Regions from separate parts of the Fictibacillus sp. NRS-1165 genome, predicted to be linked through region 1. Evidence: riboswitches for the same ligand, from Rfam matches in the RefSeq annotation. Region 1 holds a riboswitch; each other region holds the start of a gene.
The links. A riboswitch is a leader RNA that binds a small molecule or an ion and turns the genes downstream of it on or off. The one in region 1 is predicted to bind S-adenosylmethionine.

Region 1 (6,923 bases):
TTTCCGCGAATTCCTTCTTGATCCCGGCGAGCACTTCACCATTTGAGAGAAGCTGAAAACCCGTTAAGGCAAGGGCTTTTGCACCGAGGATAAGCGCCTGATCTCCTTGTTCTGACTTTGCGGCCTCCCTGAACTCTTCGGTATGCCCGACTATATGATCTGGGCCGATTTGAAGGTAAGGATGGATGGTCGGTACCACCTGGCTGATGTTTCCTGCATCAGTCGATCCTAAACCGCTGCGGTGCGAAATGTCGACTTGTGCACCAAGACTCTCCAGCTGTTCTTGAAACACTTTATCGAACGATCGGTTCAATAAAAGGTTATCCACCTGGTTTTGAAACGCAATAACATTAAGCTTTGCTCCTGTTGCAAGGGCAGTACCTTCCGCTATGGCTTTTACTTTTTTCGTTACTTCATCAAGCCTCGCCCTCGTAGCAGCGCGAATGTAAAAACGGGCTTTTGCATATTCAGGAACGATATTAGGAGCGTCTCCCCCGTGTGTTATGATTCCATGAATTTTGACATCATCCGGTACATGTTGGCGTAGTGCGTTAATTCCTACAAATAATTGAATGACTGCGTCAAGGGCATTGATTCCTTTTTCCGGTGCTGCAGCCGCATGAGCGGGCTTTCCGATGTATTCAAAATCCAGCGGATCAACCGCAAGTGAAGTTCCAGTGATGCGGTTAGCGTTGCCCGGGTGAAACATCAATGCCGCATCAACGCCTTCCAGATAACCGTGTTTAACAAAGCTTCCCTTCGCACTTCCGTTCTCTCCGCCTTCTTCAGCAGGCGTTCCAAACACGGCAACTTCCCCTCCGATCTCATCGATAACGGATCCAAGAGCGATGGCCGCTGCTACACTGGATGTCCCGATAATATTGTGGCCGCATGCATGCCCAATTCCGGGAAGAGCATCATATTCTGCTAAAAATGCAACGGATGGCCCATCAAGAACGGAACGCTTGCGTGCTACAAACGCCGTTTCATGGCCTGCCACTCCCCGTTCTACCTGAAACCCCTCTTTTTGAAGCAGCGAAGCCAGCAGGCTTGATGCAAATACTTCTTCATTACCGATTTCAGGATGGTCATGGATCTCGTGAGACGTTTGAATATAAGCCACTCGGTTGACATCAATGTTCGTACGGATTTGTTCTTGAATTTCTCCAGCAGTTCTGCTGATTACCGTCATGTTCTCAGATCCTTTCTCTATTACTCTCCGATTTCACTTAGCGGCACAAACGTTGGAATGGTTGCACCTTTATAAATTTCATTTATCTTTTTGGCTGTTTCTTTTGATTGGTAGATTTTCGCTATCTTCTTCAGTGACTTTTTATTTTTATCTTCTGTTCTGGTTGCAATGATATTGATATACGGCTTTGCAGTCTTGCTTTCAAGGAAGATGGAGTCTTTCTTCGGATTCATTCCGGCATCAACAGCCACGCCATTGTTTATGATTGAAGCAGCCACATCAGGAAGCACACGCGGTGTCTGGCCGGCAACTACCGGTTTAAGCTTCAATTGTTTTTTGTTCTCCACCACTTTTTTCAGATCACCATTTCCATCAAAATTCTTTTCCAGTTTGATGAGTCCTGCACTCTGCAGCAGAAGCAGGGCACGCCCCATGTTCGTCGCTTCATTAGGTAGTGCGATCGTTGATCCAGCCGGGATATCCTTAACATCTTTGTATTTTTGGGAATAAACGCCCATCGGTGCAATGACCGTAGTTGCTATCGGTGCTAAATCCAGTTTATGTTCTTTTTTAAATGCGTTAAAATAAGAGATCGTCTGAAACGCATTGGCGTCAATATCTCCATCAGCCAATGCTTGATTCGGTCGGACATAATCGGAAAACTCTACGATTTCCAAATCGATGCCTTCTTTTTCAGCTTTTTGAGCAATATACTTCCACACGTCGCTGTCAGAGCCGCTGATGCCTATCTTTACTTTTTCAAGCCCTTTTTCATCTCCGCCGCTGCACCCGCTCAAGAATGCCGACATTAAAACCCCGATGACTAAAATGATCAGTGAATATTTTTTCATAAGATTTCCCTACTCCCTTTTTCTCTTTTTATCTTCTTCTAATTTTTCTGGACAATATGTTTCCTGCGCTCTGCAGCCCTTGTACAAGGATGACGAGCAGAACGACAGTGACGATCATGACGTCTGTATCAAATCGCTGATAGCCATAGGCAATGGCCAGATCACCAAGGCCTCCGCCCCCGACAGCCCCTGCCATCGCTGAAGCACCCACCAAACCAATCGTAGCAATCGTAAACGACAGGATTAGTGAGCTGAATGCTTCCGGCAGTAGGATGCGGAAAATGGTCTGCCAAGGTGTAGCCCCCATCGCTTCTGCGGCTTCGACAATACCCGGATCGATCTCAAGCAGGCTGTTTTCCACGAGCCTTGCGATATAGGGGCCGGCATATACAATCAATGGTACAATCGCGGCGGATGTCCCGATGGAAGTACCGACGATAAATCTTGTAAACGGGATAATCGCCACCATTAAGATGATGAACGGTATCGAACGCAATACGTTTACAATCGCATTTAAAATATTAAAGACAGCCAGGTTCTCAAGAATGTGACCTTTCCTCGTAACTACGAGCACGACGCCAAGCGGAATCCCGATGGCAGCCGAGAACAAAAGGGAAAAACCGACCATTGTTAATGTGTCACCGGCTGCATTTAAAATGTCGACCCAAAATGTACTCCAATCAACTTGCATGAGATGCAACCTCCCTAACTTGTACTTCGCTTTGGTTCACGAAAAAGATCGCTCTTCTGATTTCCTGTTCGTCACCAATCAATTGGACAACAAGATTTCCGAAAGGCACGTCTTGAAGTTCTGTGACATGGCCGTACAGTACACTGACATCCACGTTGAATTTTTTAGCGATCTGCGAGAGCAGCGGCTGGCCGGTGGAAGCTCCGGTAAAGACGATCCTGAAAATCTTATGATTGCGGTCCTGCTTCTTAAGCAGGACTTTCAGGGATTCAGGAAGTTCATCCTGAAGAACCGAACTGACGAAGCGCGTTGCCGTCTCCGTTTGAGGCTTCGCAAACACATCAAAAACGCTCCCCTTCTCGATCACCTCTCCCCCTTCCATCACAGCGACGGAATCGCAAATTTCGCGAATGACATTCATCTCATGCGTAATGATGAGAATGGTAATGTTATATTCTTTATTGATTTTTTTTAAGAGCTTTAAAATACTGGCCGTCGTCTGCGGATCCAAGGCCGAAGTGGCCTCGTCACACAATAGCACTTCCGGATCCGTGGATAGCGCCCGGGCGATACCTACCCGCTGTTTTTGTCCGCCGGAGAGCTGGTCGGGATATTTATGACCGTGCTCTGTCAAACCTACAAATTCCAGCAGATCATTCACCTTCTCCTTAATGGCGGATTTCTTCACCCCGAGCAGGTAAAGCGGCGTCGCAATATTATCAAAAACCGTCTTTGCATTGAGCAGATTAAAATGTTGAAAGATCATGCCGATATTTTTCCGTTTTCTTCTCAAGTCTTTTGGAGACAATCCAGCCATGTCGTCTTCCCCGACAAAAACGTGTCCTGATGTCGGCTTCACCAGAAGATTTACACAGCGGAGCAAAGAGCTCTTTCCTGCTCCGCTATAACCTACAACTCCGTAGATCTCTCCTTTTTTCACCTCAAAGCTCACATTGTTTAGCGCTCTGACCTTATTTTTGCCACTCTCATAAAATTTGGTTACCTCTTCAAATCGAATCAATGGCTCCGTTCTCCTTCCTTCACTATCGCTTCCCTAAACAGCAAAAAGGCCTCTTCTTGAAAACAAGAAGAGGCCTAAGCATCAAAGAGTCGCTGATCTCTTCTTATCTTCCAAGCGTCATCGCTTGCCGGACTTGGCACAGTATTCCGAGTAAAACAGGAACCCGCTGCCGAGGCTTCAAAGGGCCAATCCCTCCACCTCTCTGGATAAGAAAAATATATATTTAATTACAACTAAAAAATCTCTTCCTAAAGAAAGAAGAGATGAAGTATCCATAAGGAAACGAGCTGCTCTTCTTATCTTCCAAGCCCATAAGGAACTTGCTGGAATTGGCACAGTGTTTTTCTAAATGAAAAACCCGCTGCCGAGGTATCACAGGGCCATATCCCTCCACCTCTCTGGATAAGAAACACGTTCATATTTTGTTGATGTTACTTATCTTAAACCATACTTTACTCGCATGTCAAATCTTTTTTCAGGGTTCTCTGATCAGAATAAAACACGGCTTTCATCAGAGCTAGCCAGACAGCTCCCCAAGCCACTCCCGCAAGGACATCCGTAAAATAGTGGATGCCTAAATAAACTCTGCTGAGCGAGACAAAACCGATATGAAGTGATAATAACATCATCTTTGTTTTTCTTGACAGCCTTTTCGTTAACATGACCAATACACCATACATTGCCGTAGCATTCATCGCATGTGCACTTGGAAATCCATATCTAATAAAAAACGGTTTTGTCGAGGGAGCGCGATAGTCCCATTTCTTTCTTAAAATCGAATTAACCCAGCGGCAGCCTGCCAAGTTAACAACCAAAAATAACGCTTTCCTTCGCTGTCCCTTCTGGCTGTATCGGCACGCTGACAGGAGTGTCGCTGGAATCAGCACAAAACCCGAACCAATAATGGAGTACAGCCTCAGAAAAATATCGATAACCTGTATGCCCCGCAACGAAAAAAAAGCGGAGCTGGTTTTTCGGTCCATTTTCATCCAATAAGCATTTTTACGAAGTTTAACCATTACATTCAACAGCAAGATCCCGATAAATATAATGCTAAATACAGCTCTCTCATCGTTTTTCATTTCTGCCCTCACTTCTAAATACATCTATGTACCTATCGTTTCATGAGGCACACTAATTTATTCACGGTCTTTCTGTTACTGGAACCCTCGCCTATAGTTTTACCGCTTCTTTTTCTAAAAACACCATGATACTTCCATGCTCGACTTTTTGCACATAGCGTTCAGCGGTTCGTTCAGAGAGGTCCAATGACATCAAAAGTTCTTTAAGGTCGTCCTCCGAGTCTTCACCGAACATGGATGCAAATGGACCGGCAGCAAGCAGCGGGCCTATACCTGGAACACCAAGGCCCGGTACCGCTATGGCACCGCCAATACCGCTCAGAAAACCTGCAATTGTACCGTAAGCCGCTTCATTTACATCTTCATCCAAATGTTCTTCTGTAACATTCGTTTTATCGGAAACCCGATCCATCTTTCCGTCATCTTTAGCAAGGATGGAAATATCCTTTGCGCTGTATCCTTGTTCCACAAGGGATTGTATACTGTTAATGGCTTCTCGTTCTGTTTCATAAACTCCAATCACCATTTTGCTCATATGTATTTGCCTCCTAATCAATGACTCATTTATAATTAGTATTTACCCCAACCCTGTGTCTGTAAACAGGCAGGATAGTTATGAAAAAACTCCCCTCAAAAAACGGAGGGGGAGCTGTGAATGGATTTTACCGTTAGGAAAGGCCTGCCCGCTGAAAAATTGATTCCTTTTGCTCGGCTTCTTCGCGAGAGTCTCCAAGAACAAGCCCTTGTATAAGGGTATCGGCATCTTCATATGGGCTTTCATTTCCATCATAGATGGACAGCGGAATGAAATAGCCATCTTCTATTCCTCGTTTCACACAATCGTAGAGAGGCTCTATGCCACCGATGGATTTCCAGGATACGTATTTAACGACCTTTTGCCCCAGATGCTCTTCTATGCTGTCTCTAAGAAGCAGGGCCGCAGTGGAACCGTTCACTCTGTAATTCAGATCAAAAGCAATCTTTCTTCCATCAGGCGTAACGGCAATATCAAACCCAGCAATTCCTTTATAACCCCGTTTACAGCCTTCTTCCATAATTCTTCTGCCGATCTTAACTACCTCATCACCGGGCTCTGACTCTTTATCGACCCAGTTTCCTTCATATTTTCCGTCATTCGTTATATTTTGTACCGCAGTGCCAAGATAAAGAAGACGTTCATCCGCCGTACATGCGAATTGAACGCAATAATTTTGTTCAATTTCCAAGTATTCTTCAATGACAATCCCTTCACAGGAGGCAAAGAAATCAGCTGCCTTCTTTATGTCCTCCTTGTTTCTGCAAATGAATACATCGAACCCTGCAGCATTTGCCTCATTGGTTGCGGCTTTCACAACACAAGGAAAAGGAAAGTCTGCTAATTGATCATCAAGCTCCGCAGACGTAGTTGATTTTCTTTTCGGAGCGTGCCCGGGAGGAACCAGCTCTTCTAAATTCGCTTTGTTGTTTAAGTACTGAACGAGCCCCGGATCAATCCAATAATTCTCTGATGACATTTCTTCCTCTGGGTGAATATGCTGAACTACCATCTTCTTCCGCTCGTTTTCTAAACGGCCGAAAATCCTGCGGTAATCCTCTTTCGTCGAATATTCATGAACCGGAAAACGCAGCTGGAGGCCTGCTCGTTCATAAAGCTCTGTTGCTTTTTGCGTGGTTACTGCCCTGCTGCAGATCACCGGCATGCTTCCCAATACTGCAAACTGGCTTCCCGTCAGAAGATCAAGCTTTACTGGACAATCAGGGATCCACTTATTGTGTGCGAACGATGGCCTTGGATTAAAAATGAGATCAGGACCGTAAATTTCAGAAAATGTAAAACGCGGAACAATTGCTGGTTTGCTTATCTGCATGGATTGTACCTCCTGAACATGCCTGGATTACAGGATAAATACCTTTTTTAGCTTTCCCTTAAACCAGCAGCCTTATCATTTAGCCAACGAATTTCGCCATTTAAACTTTCTGTTTCATCTGATATATACTAGGGAAATGGCAAAAGAAGTTAGCTGCCATGGAGGAAATTATGAAAAAAACGCTGCAAAATCTTTACCCGCTGCTTTCTTTAGGATTA
Region 2 (6,923 bases), on a different contig from region 1:
GATGTTGGAATAGTATTTAGAAGGAGGAATTTTAAATGTTTGCAAATGCACCGATGAATGCACCATTGAATGTTCCGCTTAACGCTCCGATTACTGCTTCTTACGGCGGGTACGGGTATGGTGGAGGATGCGGCGGTTACGGCTACGGCGGCGGAAGAGGATTCGCGATTATTATCGTACTGTTTATCCTCTTGATCATCATCGGCTGTGCCTGCTGGCATAGCCATGGCGGCGGATGTGAATCCAGCAGCAGCTGCTGATCACCTTTGCATCAGAACAAAAAGATCCAGGCGAAAGTGCCCGGATCTTTTTATTTGTTTTTGGTGCAATACACCGAATCCTATTGTTCTTCGTCCCTGTTGATCACGAGTCCATCAACGTGCCTTTTACTCAAAATCCGGTCTTTTTTCCGGTTTTCCTTGCTTTCAAAGACAATATCCATATCATAATTCTCAGGATATAATTCGTTCCTTGAAATATGGAGGGTTAGACGATGCTTATGAACCTTCACTTTTTCCTCTTGCACAAGGACAACGTATTCTCCCCTGTTATCTTCTTCAGAACAGATGATGCCCGCGGTTTTCAAGCTGGAAACATAAACGCGGTCGCCGATTTCGAACGTTTGGTTAACCGGTTTTTCTTTTATTTTCTCCTCCTTTCTGCTTATCTTCCGGCTCCTTTTTTCTTCTGCTTCTCTTCTTCTCTCCACCATTTGCTTTTGTGCATCTTCATGCAGAATAGTCTCCTCTGCCTGTCGTGAAACGTCTTTACTCGTAATTTGTCTGGCTCTTGTGATCAGCTTCTGATCAAGGCCGAGCTTCCACGCGATGGAAAATGCTTGACTCTCGCCGGCTTCGCCGATCCTCAGCTCGTATAGCGGCTGGAGGGACTCAAGATCAAACGCCATGGATGCATTTTCAAATCCAGGAGTAAGAGAAGCAAAATCTTTTATTTCACTATAGTGTGTTGTGGCCAGAATGGAAGCTCCTTTTTCAAACAGATCTTCAAGGATCGCTATTGCCAGCCCCATTCCTTCAGCAGGATCGGTTCCTGCTCCAAGTTCATCGAGAATGACAAGAGTATCAGGCCCAGCCTTTCGAAGAATGGAGATGATGTTTGTCATATGAGCGGAAAAAGTGCTTAAGGACTGCTCAATGTTCTGATGGTCACCGATATCTGTCAGCACCTCTGAATAGATTCCGAACTCACTTCCCTCTCCCGCAGGGATATGAAGCCCCGACTGAACCATCAGCGTCAGCAGCCCTGCTGTTTTTATAGCTACCGTTTTCCCTCCGGTGTTCGGACCCGTAATGACGAGTGCTCCAAAGTCTTCACCGAGTCTTATATTCAACGGGACAGCCTGGCTTCCGAGCATCGGATGCCGCCCCTCATGGAGGATGGTCCGTTTTTTAAGATTAAGCGACACTTCCCTTCCATTAATGGCAAGGCTGTATTTAGCTTTGGCAAAGATAAAATCATAATGAAGCATACCCTCGATATTAACGGAGATCTCCTTTTTATAGCCTGCCACCAGGCCCGTTAATGTGCCCAGCACCCTCGCAGTTTCGATATCTTCCTCTGACTGCAGAAGCTGACGCTCATCCTGCAGCTTTCGGACCTCTTTTGGTTCAATAAAAACGGTGGAACCGCTCGCAGATGAATCAACGATTTGCCCATCCATGCTCCGCTTAAATTTACTTTTTACAGGTATAGCGTATCTGCCTTCTCTCATCGAAATCATCGGCTCCTGCAGCATATCCCGATAGGCCGGCGATTTCAAAATATGCTCGAGCTTGGATTTGATTTTTTCCTCACACGCATTCATTCTTTTTCTAACCTTTTCAAGCGGCTTACTGGCTCCGTCATCCACTCTTCCATTCCGTATACAGCGCTGGATCTCGGTTATGAGATCTTTCAGCGGAAAAAGAGAATACGCATAAGCCGATACGGCAGGTGCAATAAATTCTTTATCTTTCATATAGCGCTGCATGCGCTGTACGTTTTCTGCCAATCCGCAAATAAGCTGGAGCTGTTCAGGGCTTAAGAGAAGACCCTTATCCGGAAGCGACATCACATGTTCGATTCCATTCAAGTTCGCGATAGGAACGCTGGTTGACTTTCTTAGAACCGCCGCGGATTCTGTTGTTTCCCTCAGCCAAGCTTTAATAACCGGCAGCTCTCCGGAAGGCAGAAGCTCCTGAATTTTTCTTTTGGTACGTTCATTTAATGCATACTCAGACAGAATTTCTCTGATTTTATTGAATTCCAGCATTTTATTCGTAAAGGTGTTCAATGGTCGTTGCCTCCTCTTTTTTTAACACATTACCGTTACACCATGTTTTATGAATGGTTCCTGCCGTCCCTCCTTCCGGGAACAGGGCCAGAACATGCCAATGAAAAAGGCAGAAATGGACCGCCGTCATTTCTGCCTGTTAATCATTTTCGTGGAGAAGGATGCGCCTCTCTGTACAGCCTCGCCCTATGCTTTGGCAGCTGTAAAAAGCATAAAAAATACGCCCAAAGAGCGCGGCATCGTTCGGTGCACTAAATACGCACACGAAAATGAGAAATGTTGTATGCTGACCGCTGTTCTTAACTATTGGTGGCCGCAAAAAGACATAAAGGTACAAACCGATTCAAACACGGTCTTTTTGCTCCAGCTATCCAATTCGATTAGTTAAGAACGTGAACGCTCATCCACACAACTCCCTTCCTTTTATTACTCCCATCATATGTAAAATACTTTTCATTGTCAACCTGATGACATAAAAAAATCCGCAGAGAGTAAAAGGGCTCTCCACGGATCTATCTTTATTCGGCTACAAGAACTTTTTCTCTCTCTGTTCCACTGCTGCTTTTTGAAAGCCGGACCGGATAGATGCTGTTCACCGGAATAAAATCATCCTGTGTTGAAGGCAGAGGGCCATCATAAAGCAAAGCAGCAAGAGAAGCATGAGAAAACCTGAGAGAAGTCCGGTCTAAAATGGTACCATGCTTTTCAAGCGATGCCACCCTATCTTTTGTAAAATCTACTTTGTCACCGATTAGAAGGTAGGTACGATCTCCTTGTTCCTGTTTTTTTTGTGTTACTGCCGATACTGCCGGTTTATCTCTGTACGCTTCTCCTGTTTCATAAATGGATAAGAAATCTTCCACGATGGCACTTGCCGTAGCTTCTGCCCCAGCTCCCGGCCCCTGCAAGGTCAAACAGCCGAGAAGATCGGTCTGAATACGGACGGCATTATCGACACCTTCCACTCCGTATAAGGAATGATCACTGTCTACAAATACAGGCTTCACTTCAAGATTCAGACTTTCGTTCAAAAGGACGAGATGCTTCACCCGAAGTCCGATCTGCTCCGCCAGCTGAATCTCCTCAAGGAGCACATTTCCAATCCCTTCAACCTGCACTTCTTCCCAGGAAGGCTGAACGCCATAAATCCATTTACTCAGCACCATCGCCTTATAAAAGGCGTCCAAGCCCTCAACGTCATTCGTTGGATCCGGCTCTGCATATCCTTTTTGCTGTGCCAGTTTCAGTGCTTCCTCAAAGGAAGAACCGGTCGTTCTCATGTGTGAAAGAATGAAATTGGACGTCCCGTTTAAAATGGCCTCCACATGCTGAATCCGATTGATTCTTAAAAGCTCCCTCAATGTTCTCAATATCGGTATCCCGCCGCCTACACTTGCTTCATAGATAAACCGCACACCTTTTTCCGCTGCACGTTCAGATAATTCCTCTCCATGACGGGCGATTAGATCCTTGTTGGCAGAAATCACGTGGCAGCCTGCTTCAAGTGATTGAATGATATAGGTTCGGGCGGGCTCAATCCCCCCGATGGCCTCGATGACCACATCTGGCGCTTCTTCCCCGATCGCCTTCTCAAAATCTGATGTCACCGGCACCCCTCCTACGGTAGGCCTTGATTTGGAAGGATCCTTAATTAATATACTGGACAGCCTCAGATGTTTTCCCAGCAACTCTTCTAAAGCTCCTTTTCTTTCTACAATGGATGAATACACACCCGTGCCAACCGTTCCCAATCCAAGCAATGCAATTTTAATTTCATTCATTGTCAACACTCCCTGTAATCTATAATTTTTAGTAAAAGACTGAATAATTAGTACCTGCCAGAAGGCAAAAGAAAAAACCTCATCATAAGAAGAGGTTTGCAGCAGCGGCCCTCCTCTTATCATCCAGGGTCTTTTCCTGCAGGTAGTAGCACCTTTTCAGACCTGTGTCTGAAGGTTGCCGGGCTTCATCGGGCCTTTCCCTCCGCCGCTCTGGATAAGAGTATTTCATTAGAATGAAACATGTTATGTAGCACTTTATTTTTTTAGTACAAAAAACCCCCTTATCATAAAGATAAGAGAGCTTTAGGTTCCCGTTCCGTCTCTTATCTCTCAAAGTTTTACCTTTGAAGGATTTGGCACCTTTTCAGACGTATGCCTGAAGGTTGCCGGGCTTCATCGGGCCTTTCCCTCCGCCGCTCTTGATAAGCTTCATTAAATTATTCTAACTCTATCATGGCAGTATGGATAGCGTCAACCATTATTCAGATATTTCAAGATTCAGCGGCAAATGCTTTTGGTATGATAGAAATACATAACTAAAAGGGGTGGAACGTTTGGGCAGGAAAATTGTGTTTACCGGTGGAGGTTCAGCGGGGCATGTCTCTGTCAACCTGGCGCTGATTCCCTTGTTCCTGGCAGAAGGCTGGGACGTCAGCTACATCGGATCTAAAGGCGGAATTGAACAGCAGCTGACAGAATCCATTGATGGGGTGCGCTATTACAGTATCTCAACCGGAAAGCTTAGACGCTATTTCGATTGGAACAATTTTAAAGAACCGTTCCGTGTCGTGAAAGGGGCTTTTGAAGCGTTTCGGCTCATTAAGACAATAAAACCAGATGTAGTCTTTTCAAAAGGCGGTTTCGTTTCTGTACCTGTAATACTCGGGAGCCGGATGAACAAGGTACCTATTGTGACACATGAATCCGACCTTAGCCCAGGGCTTGCCAACCGGCTATCACTTCCCTTCGCAAAGAAGGTATGTACAACCTTTCCCGAAACCGCTGACCAGCTCCCAAACGGTAAAGCAGTATATGCGGGTGCAGTGATCCGTACAGATCTGCATAAAGGGAACGCAGCAAATGGGAGGGCTTTTTGCGGTTTTACTTCCCGCAAGCCGATTATCCTGATTATGGGCGGGAGCCTCGGATCAAAAAAAATAAACGAGTCTGTACGATTAAGCCTGGATGCCCTGCTCCCCCGATATCAAATTGTTCATCTATGCGGGAAAGGGCAGATGGATGGTTCAATCAGAAGAAACGGCTATGTTCAGTTTGAGTATGTAACAGATGAACTTCCTGATCTCCTTGCGGCCACTCACTTTGTTGTTTCAAGAGCAGGATCAAATTCAATTTTTGAGTTCTTATCACTCAGAAAACCAATGCTTCTTATCCCCCTTTCCAAAGAAGCCAGCCGCGGGGATCAGATCGAGAATGCCCAATCATTTGAAAAGCAGGGATTCTGCAAGGTACTTTTTGAAGAGGAGCTGACCGCTGACTCTCTTTGTGACAGTATCGAAAAGCTTGATGAGATGAAGGGAGCCTACATCAGCCGAATGGAAAAAAGCCGGCTGAATAATGCATTGGATCAGCTGTTTTCCCTCATTAAAGAAGAAGCGAAAGGATAACTTAAACCGATCGGGCGGAGGAAAAGAGAAATGAAAAAGCTTGCCCTATGATTAGGTGCAAGCTTTTTTATTTTGGGCTTGGACAGATTTCTGAAATGCTTGGATCAAAACCCGTCGTTATATGTCGAGTGTAAATAGATCGATAATAAAAAAATTGGCCAAGAAAAATTTATGGACAACAAGGCCATTTGTCTTACTATATCAAGTAAATTCCCACTGCATCTCCGCCTCGCCCTGCCTTTTCTATCCCGCTCGATTTTCTAATGTTCAAATCTTAACGATTCGTTATATGGAGGGATCCATTTCTCCCTGCACAAATCTGTCTCAAACCCTCCAGTGCGTCCTGTTTATCCAGGCCTTGCGCAGATATGCAGCATAACCCGGCAATTCCGCGAAGCTTGCTCATGCTGAGTATGCTTTTGGCGTTCATCTGGCAGTTATCAAATTCAAAATAGATCTGGCATTCCTCGTACTCATTCGCTTTATGAACGAGCTTGTTAATGGTCGCTGAATTCATTTTTTCCTGCAAAAAGCAGTATGTCTTCATGGCCTTTCACTCCTATTCTTTACCCCTAACATTTTAATCCACAATCATTAAGCACATGTTAAGCAGGTTTGGCTTTTGTGCACACGAATGAGGATATGCGGCAGAAATCGTCTTTATGTGAATAAGAATGAATTTAGGAAAAAAGAAGGGATTAACCGATGAAGGATTTTTCAAGGATATGAAGAAGCTTTCCCCCGCTTTCTCTAACTTCTATCTCTTCAAAACCCATTTTGGACCAAAAGGAAAGGGCCGGAACATTCCCGCTAAGCACCCCCAGCCTCAGGCATATTTTCTTGTTCTTCTTCATCTCTTCTTCGCAAACCAAATATATTTCCTTGGCTAGCCCCTGTTTTTGAAAAGCGCTGTGTACCATTAAAAAACCGAGCCATGGTTTGTGGTCTTTCGGATTATGCAGCAGATACTCAAGAATAGCTGCGTTCCTGCCGCCTGTATGAATCAAATACCGTGTCCTCGGCGATCCCTCAAGATCTTTAAGCTCCTCTTCCACCTGTTCAATTGTCACTTTGCTTGTACCGTAAAACAGCTTATTGTAAAACGGATTGGTGTTCATGATCTCAAGCTCGTCCGAAGCTTTTTCCAGGCCGCTCTTGTCCCATTCCAACACGACGTCTGCCCCCTTTTTGATCTAAGATCATCATAACCTGCAATGATTTTTC
Region 3 (6,923 bases), on a different contig from region 1:
CTGCCAGCATCCTGACCCTCTCGATCTTTTCTTTTACCTGTCCAGGCGGCTCTCCCCAGGTCAAATAAACGTCAATATGCTTGGCGGCTACTTCTAGCGCCGCATCAGAAGAACCGCCAAAATACAGCGGCGGATATGGCTCTTGCTCTGAAGGAAGGAGTATTTTTCCTTTTTCCACCTTCAGATGACCCCCCTCATAGTCAACCACTTCTCCGGCAAGCAGCCCCCTCCAGACCGTCAAAAATTCATCCGTCAGCTCATAGCGTTCAGTATGTGATAAGTGCAATCCGTCACCGGCAAGCTCTACTGGATCTCCCCCTGTCACCACATTGATCAATAACCTTCCATCAGAAAGACGGTCAAAGGTGGAAGCCATTCTTGCCGCTAGAGAGGGAGAGATCAATCCCGGACGTACCGCGATGAGGAATTTCATCTTTTTGGTGGCCTGAATTAAGGAAGATGCGGTCACCCACGCATCTTCGCATGAGTGTCCCGTCGGCAGGAGTGCCCCTTTAAAGCCAAGGCTATCTACCGCTTGCGCAATTTGGCGAAGATAGGAGAGCGTAATAGGCCTTCCTCCTTCTGATGTTCCCAAATACCGGCTGTCTCCATGTGTCGGCAAAAACCAATATACGTTCATGCCTTATTCCCCTTTCCCTCAGTGTCTCCCGCAATCTGAAGTTCTCCTTTTTCTAAGTCCTTGATGTACCAATCTTTCTTTACCTCATCGATCAGTTCATTCAGTGATACGATCAGCCGTTTCTCGATTTCCGGATCAAACGTAACGTCATGGCCATTGTTATGCTGCAGCTGCAGATCGATAAAGTAAATACCATTTAATATGTTCCTTGCTCCAATCGCATAAAGGACAGGCTTTAACGCATAATCGATGCTCAAGAGATGAGCGATGGTACCTCCCGTTGCGATGGGCAATATACTTTTTCCCGTTAGAATATCGCGTGGCAGCAGATCCAATAGTGACTTAAGGACCCCCGAATACGCTGCCTTATACACAGGAGTTCCGATAATGACGGCTTTTGCTTGCTTTATGCTCTTCTCAATTGCTTTCAGCTGTGGACTTTGAAAATTGCCAAGAACAAGATCTTCCGGCGGGACATCAAGTACAGAAAAAGATTCTGTTTCAAGTCCCCCTTTTTGAGCGAGCTCACTTAAATATTGAAGGACGATTCCTGTTCCCGAGGTTACCGATGGACTTCCCGATATGGTTACGATGTCTGCCAAAGTATATTCCCCCTTAAATGTTTTTTATAAAAAAGGTGTGCAGCGCTCTTGCCAAACCTCCTGTGCCGAAGGAAACGTGTGCTCCACGGCTTTCCTTTCCTTTCTTGCTTTGAACGTCGGCCAGGAATTCAAGGATGTACACTCTGCGATAGAGAATGTTTCTTACTCCCTGCTTTGCAAAATAGTTTTCAATCGTGTTGTACAATCCTTTATTCACTCCGTATCTTTCTTTGCAAAGGCCTGTGAACTCAAGATCAGTTAAATTAACAAGGTGCAGCTGTTCCTTCGTGATCGATGCAACAAAGTTTTTTGGGCGGTGCCATTCTCTTAAAGACGCTTCTGCCATGTTCATCCCTCCATCAAAATGTTTGCTGCTCACTCCTTCTCCAGAGCCTTCTCAACAAACCGGTTCTCTATCACTTTTGATGTATTGAGCTTTTTGTTGATGCCTCCGACTTTATACAGAAAATCAGCCTGATGCTGATGGGCTTTTGCGAACTCCTCTGTTGTCGGAGATAGGATTAAATCCGATCGCTTTAAGACCGTGCGGACAATTTCCGGATCCAGTTTCTCACGTTTGGCAATTTCATTTGTTACTTTATCCGGATGATGGATAAATTCTTGTCTGACTTTTTCATACGTTTTTAAGAAGACGACCGTTAAGTCAGGATGCTCCTTCGTAAACTGTGTTCTAGCCACGAGAAAGCTTGGCGCATTGATATTTAAGTTCTCTCCATCAGCGAGGGATTTTGCCCCTGTTTGATAGAGTGCAGTGGTTGCGTAAGGCTCCCAGGTCGACCAGGCATCAATGGAGCCGTTATCGAGGGCTGGCCTTGCTTCATCAGGCTGCAGCTGTACAATTTTTATATCTTTGTCGGTCAGACCTGCTTTTTCAAGAGCCATGTAGAGGAAATTGTAAGCACTGCTTCCTTTAGCCACGGCTATTTTTTTACCTTTTAAGTCCTTCAAATTTTTGATGCTGCTGCCCTTAGGAATGATGATGGAATTTCCTTTTTTTCCGTTGGTTGTCACCGCAATCGCTTTAAAGTCCACATCACCAGACTGCCCGGCAATAAGAGGCGTACCCCCAGTGGCACCGAAGTCCAGTCTTCCAGATGCCAGTGCCTCAAAGTGAGGAGGACCGCTTGAAAATTCGTTCCATTTTACTTTTACGCCTTCTTTCTCAAACGCTTTTTCAAAGTATTCCTTTTCACGGGCATAAGGCAGAACGCCGGTACTTCCCTGGACTCCGATATTGACCCTAACGTCACCTTTCTGCTCAGCGTTCGTGCTTTGTTCACTGCAGCCGGAAAGCAAAGCCATCAATAAAATCAATAGGAATACACCTGGCATGATTTTTCTCTTCGTTAATTGTGTCATCTGTTTTCTCCTCTCCTTATATGCAATCTACTACTAAACTTTTAATGTATATAGACCTGTGTTAGCCTCTGGCCTTTGAAGCTGGAAGTGAACCCTTAATGTATCTCCTTCATACTTTGTCCGGAATAACCCTCTGTGCTGTAATAGCGGAATAACATGATCGATGAAGTCGTCCGATCCCTCACTCAAGAGCTGAGGCATAATATTAAAGCCATCTGCTCCTTCGTTCTTAAACCATTTTTCAAGTTCATCGGCGATCTGCTCTGGAGCACCTGCGATGGTATAGTGCCCTCTCCCGCCGGCAAGACGAAGCAGAAGTTCCCTGATGGTCAAGTTCTCCCGTTGTGCCAGCTCCTGAATCAGCGGAGTCCGGATGCGGTGTCCGTCCGTTAACGGAAGCTCTGGAAGTGGTCCACCAGCGGATAAGCAGTACAATCGTAGCCTGTTCTGCTTTTTGTGCAAGTTTTTTAAAATAATTAAAATTCCAGTGTTTGATCCACGGTTGAGCTAGGATGCCCTCCACGAAGCTTCGTGGTGGCCCATTCCTGCCAAAAAGAGATTAAGATGGAGCTGCCTTTTGTTTTGAGCCATACCGAACACCTCCTTTTATGATTTTTCACCCGATAAAGCTGTCGCGCCATTTCAGAAGCCGTTTCTCAAAATAGCGGACCAGTGAATCGGATGCTTTACCGAACACCGCAAAAATGATAATTCCAACAAAAACAACCGACGTTTGAGAAAATTGCCGCGCATCCATAATAAGGTATCCGATGCCTTCACTTGATCCCATCAATTCGGCGGCGACCAAAGCCAGCCAGGCCGCTCCCAACGAAAGGCGCAGACCAAGAAGAATATTCGGCAATGCAGCCGGCAGAATGAGATTTGTAATCTGTTTCCATTTGCTGAACTCAAGGATCTTTGCTACATCAAACAGCTTAGAGTCCACCCCGCGGATCCCCAGGAACGCATTCACATATAGCGGGAAGAATGCCGATTTTGAAATCAGCAATATTTTTGAGAGTTCACCAAATCCGAACCAGAGTATGAACAATGGGATCACAGCCAGCGATGGAATGGTCCGCAGCATCTGTAAGGTCGGATCCAGGGTTTGCTCTGTTTTACTTGAAAATCCAACAACAAGCCCAGCCAAAAGCCCAAGCCCCCCTCCCAGCAGAAATCCTGTAATCGCCCGCAACAGACTGATCTTAAAATGGGTAAATAACTCTCCCGTGCGGATGAGATCTTTAAATGCAATGAAAATTTCACTCGGCCGAGGCAGCAAGGTGGCTGAAATCAGTCCATAGGCACCTGCAACCTCCCAGATGACAAGAATAAAAAACGGCAGTGCTAATCCTCTCACCCAATGGGAAAGGGGTGTTTTTTTTCGGTTTTTTGTTTTTACGGCGGACTCTTTTCTTCTCTGTTTTCGATCCAAGTTGGTTGTCGTTAATACTCCAGTCTGATCGCTCATCCTTTCATCTCCTTTGCTTCGTTTTTTATTGGACAGCTTCTGATTGTTCGTTTACTTCTACTTTTTCAAATTCACTCAATACCCGCTGCCGTATTTTTTGGAAGGCGGAATCCGTTTTTCGCCGGGGATGCGGCAGTTCGATCGGTATTACCTCCCGAATCGTGCCCGGCCGGGGATTCATAATAACAACTCGGCTGGCAAGATAGATCGCTTCATCAATATCATGTGTAACAAAGATCATCGTTGTCCGGTTCTTTTCCCAGATATCGAGGAGCACCTCCTGCATATGTGACCGTGTAAAGGCATCCAGGGCTCCAAATGGCTCATCTAAGAGGAGAACCTTAGGATTTCTAAGCAGGGCCCTTGCGATCGATACCCTTTGTGCCATTCCTCCTGACAGCTCTTTTGGATAAGCATTTTCAAATCCTTCCAATCGGACAAGCTTGATCAGTTCGCTTACTTTTTCTTTTGTTTCTTTTTCTTTCAAAGGCAAGTTTGCCGCAATATTTTTTTCAACAGTCAGCCACGGAAATAATCTTGGTTCCTGAAAAATAAATCCTTTATCGATGCTCGGCCCGGATACTTTTTGATTATCAAGCATCACAGCACCCTCATGCCTTGTATCCAAACCAGCAATTATCTTTAGCAGCGTGCTTTTTCCGCAGCCGCTCGGGCCGATCACCGTGATAAATTCACCTTTGTTCAGACTGAGATCTATACGTTCCAGTGCTTTCATCACGCTTTTCCCCGTTTGGAAACTTCGATCCAGTTTTCTAATTTGCAGTAAAGTCATTACCAATCTCCCTTTCTTCTTTACGATTCGGCAAAAGAAAAACAACCGGAAACCTCCTTATTTTAGGAAAGCCTCCGGTCGTCCGGTCGACGCAATATTTGAATGGCCGTGCTGCGAATAAAATTCCCCCTTTCAAATGAAAAAAGGTTCATGTACGAAAGAAAACCAAAGACCATGTCTGCAAATTTCAAGACACGGCCTTTGGTTTACCAATCAGCTGTACGATATTTTTTTACTCTTAAATAAAAAACCTCCCCTTACCTGTCATGGACGTGTAAGGGGAAGTGTATTGCATGTTCTTCCTTTCTTATCGTCCAAGCTGCTGCTTGTTGGATTTGGCACAGTTCTCTGAAAGAGTCCGCTGCCGAGGTTTCATGGGGCCAATTCCCTCCACCTCTCTTAATAAGAAAAAATTATGTAGGTTTAAATCATATAAACCCCATCGGATTAATTGTTATTAAAACAGGTATAGAATACAAAGTCAATAACATTTTTGAAAAATCTAAAAACAGCCGGGTCGCCGATACATTTTCAACCTTCTTACATAAAACGATTCAGCCTTCAACATACTAATTGTTGGGAGGTTGTTCGTTATGTTGCTTTCTTGGTTAACCGGTATATTGCTGGCTGTCCAGCCCCTCAATATACCAGACAGCATATCTTTAGTACATGAAGGGCAAACCATTGCGATCGTTGATCGAAAAGACTTCATGATCCCGCTGCCGGGTACGCCCGTTATCGACGGCGAGAAACTTGACTTGTTTACGGCAAAATTGGAGGGGCAGATCTACCGTCCGCCTCTAAACGCAAGGATCAATGAATCGGGAGGAATCACTTCTGAAAAAAAAGGATCCATGCTCTATAAAAAAGCGTTTAAAGAACGATTTTATATGAGTTTTTTCAGTAAGGGGCCTGTAAAACTTGAAATTCCTCAATTACCGGTCCATCCAAGAGTGGACAGCGAGCTTCTTGGAAATATTCGCACGAACCAACTTGCTCATTATGTTACCTATTTCAACCGTTCCAACGAATCCAGGAGCCATAATATTTCACTTGCTGCAAAAGCCATTGACAACCATGTCGTATTTCCTGGAGAAACCTTTTCCTTTAATGGTGTTGTAGGCAGACGAACATCGGATAAGGGGTACATGCGTGCTCCTGTTATCGTGCGGGGGGAGCTTTCGGAAGGAGTCGGCGGTGGAATTTGCCAAGTGTCCTCTACCCTTTTCAATGCAGTTGACCGGGCAGGACTTCATATCGTTCAGCGTTTTTCACACAGCAGGCTTGTCCCTTATGTACCGAAAGGGCGAGATGCGACCGTAAGCTGGTATGGCCCGGACTTCCGTTTTCAGAACCGTTTCAACCAGCCGATTCTTATACGAGCGAAAGCGTACGGAGGGAGCATGATGGTGATGATTTCGTCTTCTGACGTCATTCACGTGCCTCCAAAAAAAAGCACTAATATGCGGTAGGGAAGTAATTGTGTCAACATTGTTAACCATTGAGCAAACCCATTCCCATTTCATAATGGCGGTGTTAGAATAAACGAGGATTTGATCATCTTGGAGAGAAGTGATGACATGAAAAGTCTTCCGTTTTTCTATATGCTGTTCCTAATTAATGGATTGCTGCTTGCCGGTGGATTAGTCAGCCCGACTTACCTTGTTGTTGCCCGCTGGAGCATGGTTTTCTTTAATATCACAGCACTTGCTGCTCTCGTCTATTTCAAAGAACAAAGCAAGAGAAAAAGATGGAGCAAAGTTTCACCACGGGGCCGTGTATTATGGTGGGGAGCTTTCTTGTTCAATATCGTTTCTGCAGCAAATGAAGTGCTGCATTCAGGACTGTTTCAATAATTGGAAATTACAGCTCAGCATAATGCTGAGTTTTTTTATTTTTTCGGGTGAATTTGGATGTTTGTCCTAAAGCGAATCAGGCAAAAGAATGGAGAGCATGATAAGCACAAAAGGGAGTTGGCGAGTTGTTTGGTTTTACAGAGATATGGAAATTTTTCTTATCATTTTTTTTCATTCTGCC

Region 2: it holds a riboswitch for S-adenosylmethionine, as region 1 does, so the genes downstream of both, ABHN01_RS06915 (homoserine dehydrogenase) here and ABHN01_RS22630 (methionine ABC transporter ATP-binding protein) in region 1, are expected to answer to the same signal.
Region 3: it holds a riboswitch for S-adenosylmethionine, as region 1 does, so the genes downstream of both, ABHN01_RS02775 (ABC transporter ATP-binding protein) here and ABHN01_RS22630 (methionine ABC transporter ATP-binding protein) in region 1, are expected to answer to the same signal.

Annotation. Positions count from the first base shown of each region.
Region 1 is NZ_JBDPNU010000065.1:2,933-9,855, reverse strand. Features, by position in the region: gene ABHN01_RS22645 (M20 family metallopeptidase) at 1-1,192, opposite strand, end outside; gene ABHN01_RS22640 (MetQ/NlpA family ABC transporter substrate-binding protein) at 1,213-2,043, opposite strand; gene ABHN01_RS22635 (methionine ABC transporter permease) at 2,072-2,734, opposite strand; gene ABHN01_RS22630 (methionine ABC transporter ATP-binding protein) at 2,724-3,755, opposite strand; SAM riboswitch class I at 3,856-3,968, opposite strand; SAM riboswitch class I at 4,049-4,164, opposite strand; gene ABHN01_RS22625 (phosphatase PAP2 family protein) at 4,208-4,837, opposite strand; gene ABHN01_RS22620 (general stress protein) at 4,929-5,372, opposite strand; gene ABHN01_RS22615 (ATP-grasp domain-containing protein) at 5,506-6,705, opposite strand; gene ABHN01_RS22610 (phosphatase PAP2 family protein) at 6,876-6,923, shown strand, end outside.
Region 2 is NZ_JBDPNU010000018.1:23,920-30,842, reverse strand. Features, by position in the region: gene ABHN01_RS06930 (YjcZ family sporulation protein) at 54-260, shown strand; gene ABHN01_RS06925 (endonuclease MutS2) at 341-2,293, opposite strand; gene ABHN01_RS06920 (hypothetical protein) at 2,388-2,681, shown strand; gene ABHN01_RS06915 (homoserine dehydrogenase) at 2,812-4,074, opposite strand; SAM riboswitch class I at 4,188-4,295, opposite strand; SAM riboswitch class I at 4,395-4,503, opposite strand; gene ABHN01_RS06910 (undecaprenyldiphospho-muramoylpentapeptide beta-N-acetylglucosaminyltransferase) at 4,629-5,699, shown strand; gene ABHN01_RS06905 (HPr family phosphocarrier protein) at 5,974-6,246, opposite strand; gene ABHN01_RS06900 (GNAT family N-acetyltransferase) at 6,398-6,871, opposite strand.
Region 3 is NZ_JBDPNU010000009.1:6,354-13,276, reverse strand. Features, by position in the region: gene ssuD (FMNH2-dependent alkanesulfonate monooxygenase) at 1-640, opposite strand, end outside; gene ssuE (NADPH-dependent FMN reductase) at 637-1,242, opposite strand; gene ABHN01_RS02795 (hypothetical protein) at 1,256-1,588, opposite strand; gene ABHN01_RS02790 (aliphatic sulfonate ABC transporter substrate-binding protein) at 1,618-2,622, opposite strand; gene ABHN01_RS02785 (hypothetical protein) at 2,656-3,057, opposite strand; gene ABHN01_RS02780 (ABC transporter permease) at 3,239-4,093, opposite strand; gene ABHN01_RS02775 (ABC transporter ATP-binding protein) at 4,119-4,886, opposite strand; SAM riboswitch class I at 5,191-5,295, opposite strand; gene ABHN01_RS02770 (VanW family protein) at 5,480-6,358, shown strand; gene ABHN01_RS02765 (hypothetical protein) at 6,449-6,742, shown strand.